Regions from separate parts of the Williamsia sp. DF01-3 genome, predicted to be linked through region 2. Evidence: riboswitches for the same ligand, from Rfam matches in the RefSeq annotation. Region 2 holds a riboswitch; the other holds the start of a gene.
What was found. A riboswitch is a leader RNA that binds a small molecule or an ion and turns the genes downstream of it on or off. The one in region 2 is predicted to bind cyclic di-AMP.
Positions count from the first base shown of each region.

Region 1: another riboswitch for cyclic di-AMP. It lies ahead of MVA47_RS19415 (C40 family peptidase); the one in region 2 lies ahead of MVA47_RS10260 (transglycosylase family protein).

Region 1 covers NZ_JALKFS010000005.1:3,682,414-3,685,431, forward strand. Annotated here, with positions in the region: gene MVA47_RS19405 (hypothetical protein) at 1-177, opposite strand, end outside; gene MVA47_RS19410 (NlpC/P60 family protein) at 194-1,111, opposite strand; gene MVA47_RS19415 (C40 family peptidase) at 1,493-2,068, opposite strand; cyclic di-AMP (ydaO/yuaA leader) riboswitch at 2,083-2,262, opposite strand; gene MVA47_RS19420 (hypothetical protein) at 2,372-2,596, opposite strand; gene MVA47_RS19425 (DEDD exonuclease domain-containing protein) at 2,800-3,018, shown strand, end outside.
Region 2 covers NZ_JALKFS010000005.1:1,711,455-1,714,472, reverse strand. Annotated here, with positions in the region: gene moaA (GTP 3',8-cyclase MoaA) at 1-854, shown strand, start outside; gene MVA47_RS10265 (MoaD/ThiS family protein) at 857-1,105, shown strand; cyclic di-AMP (ydaO/yuaA leader) riboswitch at 1,407-1,579, shown strand; gene MVA47_RS10260 (transglycosylase family protein) at 1,586-2,191, shown strand; gene MVA47_RS10255 (molybdenum cofactor biosynthesis protein MoaE) at 2,343-2,780, opposite strand; gene MVA47_RS10250 (molybdenum cofactor biosynthesis protein B) at 2,780-3,018, opposite strand, start outside.

The DNA.
Region 1 (3,018 bases), 2.0 Mb from region 2:
AGAGCCCGACGACGACACCAGCACTGTCGCGACGATGCCGACAACGGCCACGAGCACCACAGCGATCAGGATCCACAGCCACTTCCGGCCCAGCGGATTCCGGCGCTCGGACGCGGCGTCCGCTGCCGGTGCGGCGTCGAGGTCCTCGCGCTCTGGGGACTCGCGCTCGGAAGTCACTGGCGATCCGGTGCCCTCAGTATCGACGGGCCGAGTTGTACGGGCCGGCTCCGTCGATCGGGGCGACCTTGACCGGGACACCGAATGTCGAGGCGTGCACCACGTAGCCGTTACCGATGTACATGCCCACGTGGGTGGCGTCGGGGTAGTAGATGATCAGATCGCCGGGCCGCAGAGCATCTCGCTCGACCGCGGTGCCGCCCGCCAGTTGCGCCTGACTGGACCGCGGCAGCGTCTTCCCTGCCTGTTTGTACGCCCACACCATCAGTCCGGAGCAATCGAATTGATCCGGCCCGGTGGCGCCCCACACGTAGGGATCGCCGATCCGGGTGAGCGCTGCACGAACAGCGATGACCTCGGGGGCCGTCCCGGCGGGCAACATGGAGGCGTCGAATTCGATCTTGGGCCCGGCCAGTGCAGCGAGTTGCTTGCCGGTCAACGACTCGTACATCGCCCTGATCTCGGTGGCCTTGAAGATTCGTTCACTCTGCTTGGCCTGCAGGTCTGCGCTGGTCTTCTCGGCGGCCGCCACTGCCTGCTCGGCCTTCGTCTTCGCGTCCTGCGCCACCTTTTGCGCTTCCAGCGCTTTGTCGTTGGCGACCTTGAACGTCTTCACGTCGGCAACGGTCTGACGCGAGATCATCTCGAGTCCGGACATCTGGTCGAGCAGGGATTGCGGCGAGTCACTGACGAGGACGGCGTAGAGACGATTGACCCGCGCGCCCCGGTAACTGGCGTTGACCAGTGCATCAACTGCGCCCTGCAGGCTTTCGGCCTGCTTCTCCTGCTCGGCAAGGGTGCGCTCGGCTGCCAGGGCGGCCTCGTTCGCCGCCGCGACAGCGCCACGCTGGTTGTTCAGTTCGATCGTGGTGTTGTGAATGGCCTCGGTGGCCTGCTCGGCCTCGCGGCCCAGCTGCGTGTATTCGGTGAGCATGTCATCCGGGCTCTGCGGTCCCGGTTCGGCACCGGCGGCGCACCTGCGCCCAGTGCAACCGCCAACGCCAGCACCACAGCCGCGATCACGGTGTGCATGACGGCGGCATAACGCTTCCGCACCACGACGATGAAACTCCTCAACACTTCACGCGGGCCAACCCGAGCCCTTTACCTCTGTGTGTACCGAACAGATCAGCTGCCCACTCGGTACGTCTTGTTTCGACCGATCCCGCTGCACTGACCAACCCGGCCAGGCTACACAGGCCTTCGCCCCACCGAGCGCGGACGGCCAGACTGTCTGCAACCGGGTGTTCGGAAGCCATTGGGCGGGTGCCGCTCGAGTGCGGCCCCGCCCAATGGTCGTGTTCAGTTGTGTAGATCAGTAGCGACGGATGTCGACGATCGACTGGTCGTTGAGACCCATCCGGCCGACGGGCACGCCCTCGGTCGAGGAGTGGACGACCTGGCCGCCACCGACGTAGATGCCTGCGTGGCCGCCACCGTTGTAGATCACGACGTCGCCGGGCTGGATGTTCGCGGCGTCGACGTGGGTGCCACCGCCGAGCTGGCCGTAACTGTCCCGAGGAATGGTCTGACCGGCCTGCTGGTGCGACCAGTAGACGAGACCTGAGCAGTCGAATGCGCTGGGGCCGGCGGCGCCGTAGACATACGGCGAACCGATCTTGCTCACTGCGGCATCAGCGGCGATCTGGCCTGCGGGCCGGACCGGCTGCGCTGCCTGCGGCAGGATGTTGGGGGACTTGAACTCATTGGGGATCTGGTTTTCGGCCAGGCCCGGGATCTCGAAGGTTCCTACACCGGGAACGGTGATCGGAGCAGCCATGGCCGGCGCGGCGGCCATTCCCATGGTGCCGAGGGTGATCGATCCGGCGATCAGTGCGCCCCGGGCGCTCTTGATGCCCCGGTTCGGCTGTTGCAAACGATGTTTCGCCACGAAGCGATGTCTCCTGTTTCTTCCCTATCCGCCTACCGGGTTAGCTGTCGGATTCGGGCCGGAAGATGGCCCTACCCGGCGAACCCAGAAGTCTGACGACCTCAGGGTTCAATGGGATTCACCCCGGATGTGAACTCGCATTCGCATCAGTGGTTCCCCGGTTCACCAGGACGGTGATTGAGCGGCGACCCTACGATCCGCTCCGGTTGGAGTGGACGCTTTCGCAAGGTCTCAGAAAGGTTACGAAACCGTGATGGTCCGTGTCCACTAGGGGACCGACAGGAGGCCAACCGGCGTGTCGGGTCATCCAGCTCGCAGATGACCGCCGGATCGGGGAACAAAAACCCTGCCACCTGCGTTGACTGCCGCGTCCTGACCGTGACGGTCAGACTTGCCGATCATGCCCGCAGCGTGGAACACCGCAATCGCGTCATCGATGCGCGCCTGGTGGTCAATAACGAATTCATCACAGCGAACTTCGTCGTTTGCGCTGTTAGGGACACCTACGGGACCCAGGAAAACGGTCATCATGCAGTCGTCGCAGGCGACCCGACGGCCCGGGCAGGTGTTGCAGTCTATGAGCATTGTGATCTCCGTCTCATTCGGTTTAGGGGGCCTTTTCTCAGGGTCCTCAGGGTTCTCCCTGAGGTCCGGAGCCCTTGGTTCGACCCCGATGGCCGAACGCTAACTCCACGGTCTGACAAGCCATCTCGCACTGCGCCCCCGCGGCGATGTCGGTGGATCGAACTAATGTTCGCAGTGTGAGTGTTGTTGGTGAGGCTGCTGGGACTCAGCTGTGTTTCGACGATCCCGTACTGGACCACCCCGACGACGTCCCCCTGCGGGAGACCACATTCGTGGTGGTGGACCTCGAGACCACCGGGGGCAGCCCGATGGGCGACCGGATCACCGAGATCGGCGCCGTGAAGGTCCGGGGCGGCGAGGTGCTC
Region 2 (3,018 bases):
TCTCGGTGGGCGTGCGCGAACTCGGAGTACGAGCCGTCCGGTTCACCGGAGGCGAGCCACTGCTGCGCAAAGACCTCCCTGAGATCATCGAAGCGGTTGCCGCCCTCGACCCCCGACCCGAGATCGCGCTGACCACCAACGGCCTGGGCCTGGCCCGGCAGGCGAAACGATTGGCAGCTGCCGGCCTGGACAGGGTGAATGTCTCCCTGGACACCGTCGACCCCGCCAAGTTCGCTGCCATCACCCGTCGCGACCGCCTTCCCGACGTGCTGGCGGGCCTCGAGGCCGCGGCCGACGCCGGGTTGACCCCGGTGAAGGTCAATGCCGTGCTCGACACCGCCGGCGGCCTCGACGACGCCGCCGCCCTTCTGAAGATGTGCCTGGACAAGGGCTACCAACTGCGGATCATCGAACAGATGCCGCTTGACGCCGAACACCACTGGTCACGCACCTCGATGATCACCGCCGACCAGATCCTGGCCCACCTGCAGCAGGACTTCGATCTGCGGCCCGACGACGTGGCGCGCGGGTCGGCCCCGGCGGAACGCTGGATCGTAGAGGGTCATACCGGGCTCGATGGGAGGCCTGCCCGAGTCGGGGTCATCGCCTCCGTGACCCGCCCGTTCTGTGGCGATTGCGACCGGACCCGGCTCACCGCGGACGGACAGCTTCGCAATTGCCTGTTCGCCACCTCGGAGACAGACCTGCGCAGTTTGCTGAAATCAACTGGCACTACAGATCAGGAAATCGCGCTGCGGTGGCGACAGTCCACGTGGGGCAAGCTCCCGGGCCATGGGGTCAACGAGCCAGGCTTCCTCCAACCCGCACGGTCGATGTCGGCGATCGGGGGCTGACAATGCGTATCTGCGTCCGATTTTTTGCCGCCGCCCAAGCAGCAGCGGGTGTCGAACAAAGTGTGGTCGAACTCACTGACAAAGCCACTCTTGCGGATCTGGAAATCCAATTGGGTCAAAGCAATCCACAGTTGGCCGAAGTGTTGGAGAGATGCTCGTATCTGCATGAGTCCGTCGCCGTTCGCGACCGCTCACGGGTGCTCTCGAGCGGAGACACCGTCGACGTCCTACCGCCGTTCGCGGGCGGTTGAGCGGGTTTCACGCCGCACGAGAGCGGGTCGATCGCCCCACATCGGCTCCTCATTCCTTCGGATGATGCTGTGACGTTCCTCACATAACGGTTGGGTTACGGTACGGACACAGGACGACAGTCATACCGATGAGCAGCAGGAATGCCGAAACCGTCGAAAACGGGCCCGCCGACACGTCGAAAAGGCCGTCGAAGAAGTTATGTGTAACCACGGATTAACCCGTACCGTCTGACTCGGTCGACCTGATCGGCCAGACCGCAAGTGAATATTCCCGGCTCGCCGCGCCCAACCTCGTCCCGCGAACCGAGAAACTCCAAACGCATTTCAGGGACGAGGACGGGGGACCCAACATCTCCTGGAGATCACCGGGTTCCGAGAAATCGGAGCCCTTGGGGTGAAGCCCGCGCAAGCGGACCGAGCAACCTCTCGCTCGAACCCGACAGCTGACTTCGTAGGCGCGTGGAGAGAGGAAGTACAACCATGTCCGGACGTCATCGTCAGCCGACCACCACCGGTCGCACCATTGCCAAGTTCGCCCTCACCTCTGCCGTCATCGGCGGCGGCGCCACCCTCGCCTTCGCAGGCGGCGGCAACGCCGGTGCAGCCACCGACGCCGAGTGGGACCAGGTCGCCTCGTGCGAGTCGGGTAACAACTGGGCCATCAACACCGGCAACGGCTACCAGGGTGGGCTGCAGTTCAGCCCCAGCACCTGGACCGGCCACGGCGGCGGCGAGTTCGCCCCCTCCGCCGACCAGGCAACCCGTGAGCAGCAGATCGCTGTCGCCGAGCGTGTTCTCGCCAGCCAGGGACCCGGCGCATGGCCGACCTGCGGCACCGGCCTGAGTGGAGCCACCCCGCGCAACGCCCCTGCTGCAGCTCCGAGCCTCGAGATCCCCGCAGCACCGGCTGCGCCCCAGGCTCCTGACCTCGCGGCTCAGACCGACGAGATCGCGAACGACCTGAAGTCCGTGTTCAACGATCCCACCGTCCATGCGCTGATCGATCAGGCCAATGCGGCCGGTGACCTCGACGCCGGAACGATTGCGTTCTACAACCAGTACCGGGACATCCTGCCCCTCCCCTGATCCTCGGGGAGCCCAGACGAAGGGCCTCGCACGCGACCATGAGTCCGTGCGGGGCCCTTTTCCAGATTCCGATGATGGTGGGTTCGGGCGAGCATTCGCCCAGGTCATCCCCGCCCGAACCCACCAATTCCGGGCGGGTGGGGCGTCGGGATCAGGCGGAGCCGACCCATTCGTCGGTGCCGTCGGCGAAGATCTGGTGCTTCCACACCGGCAGTTGGGCCTTGACCTCATCCACCAGCAGGGCGCAGGTGGCGAAAGCTGCTTGACGATGATCGGCCGCCACCGCGACCACCAGCGCGGCGTCGCCGATCGCCAGCGGACCCACCCGGTGCGACACGGCGACCGCGCGCACGCCGTCGGCCCCGGCCGCGATCTGTGCCACGACCTTCTCGACAACCTCACCGGCCGTGGGATGCGCGCTGTAGTTCAGCGCGGTGACGTCGCGGCCGCCGTCGTGGTTGCGTACCGCGCCGACAAAACTCACGATGGCCCCAGCTGTTCCGCCTGACGCCTCGGCCGCGACGGCCTCATGGTCGGAGGTGGACAGGGGGTCGTCGGTGACCACGGCACGGGCGACGATGGCAGCCATCAGTGGTCGCCCCCGTTGATCTGGTCCAGGGCGTGGGTGAGCACAGGTGCGAGCACCTCGAGGCCGTCACGGACCCCACCCGTGGAACCGGGCAGATTGACGATCAGGGTGCGGCCCGCGACACCGGCCGTGCCCCGCGACAGTACGGCTGTGGGGACCTTGGGCAACCCGCTGTTGCGGATGGCGTCGGCCAGACCGGGTATTTCGCGTTCGATCACCGCGGCGGTCTGTTCGGGAG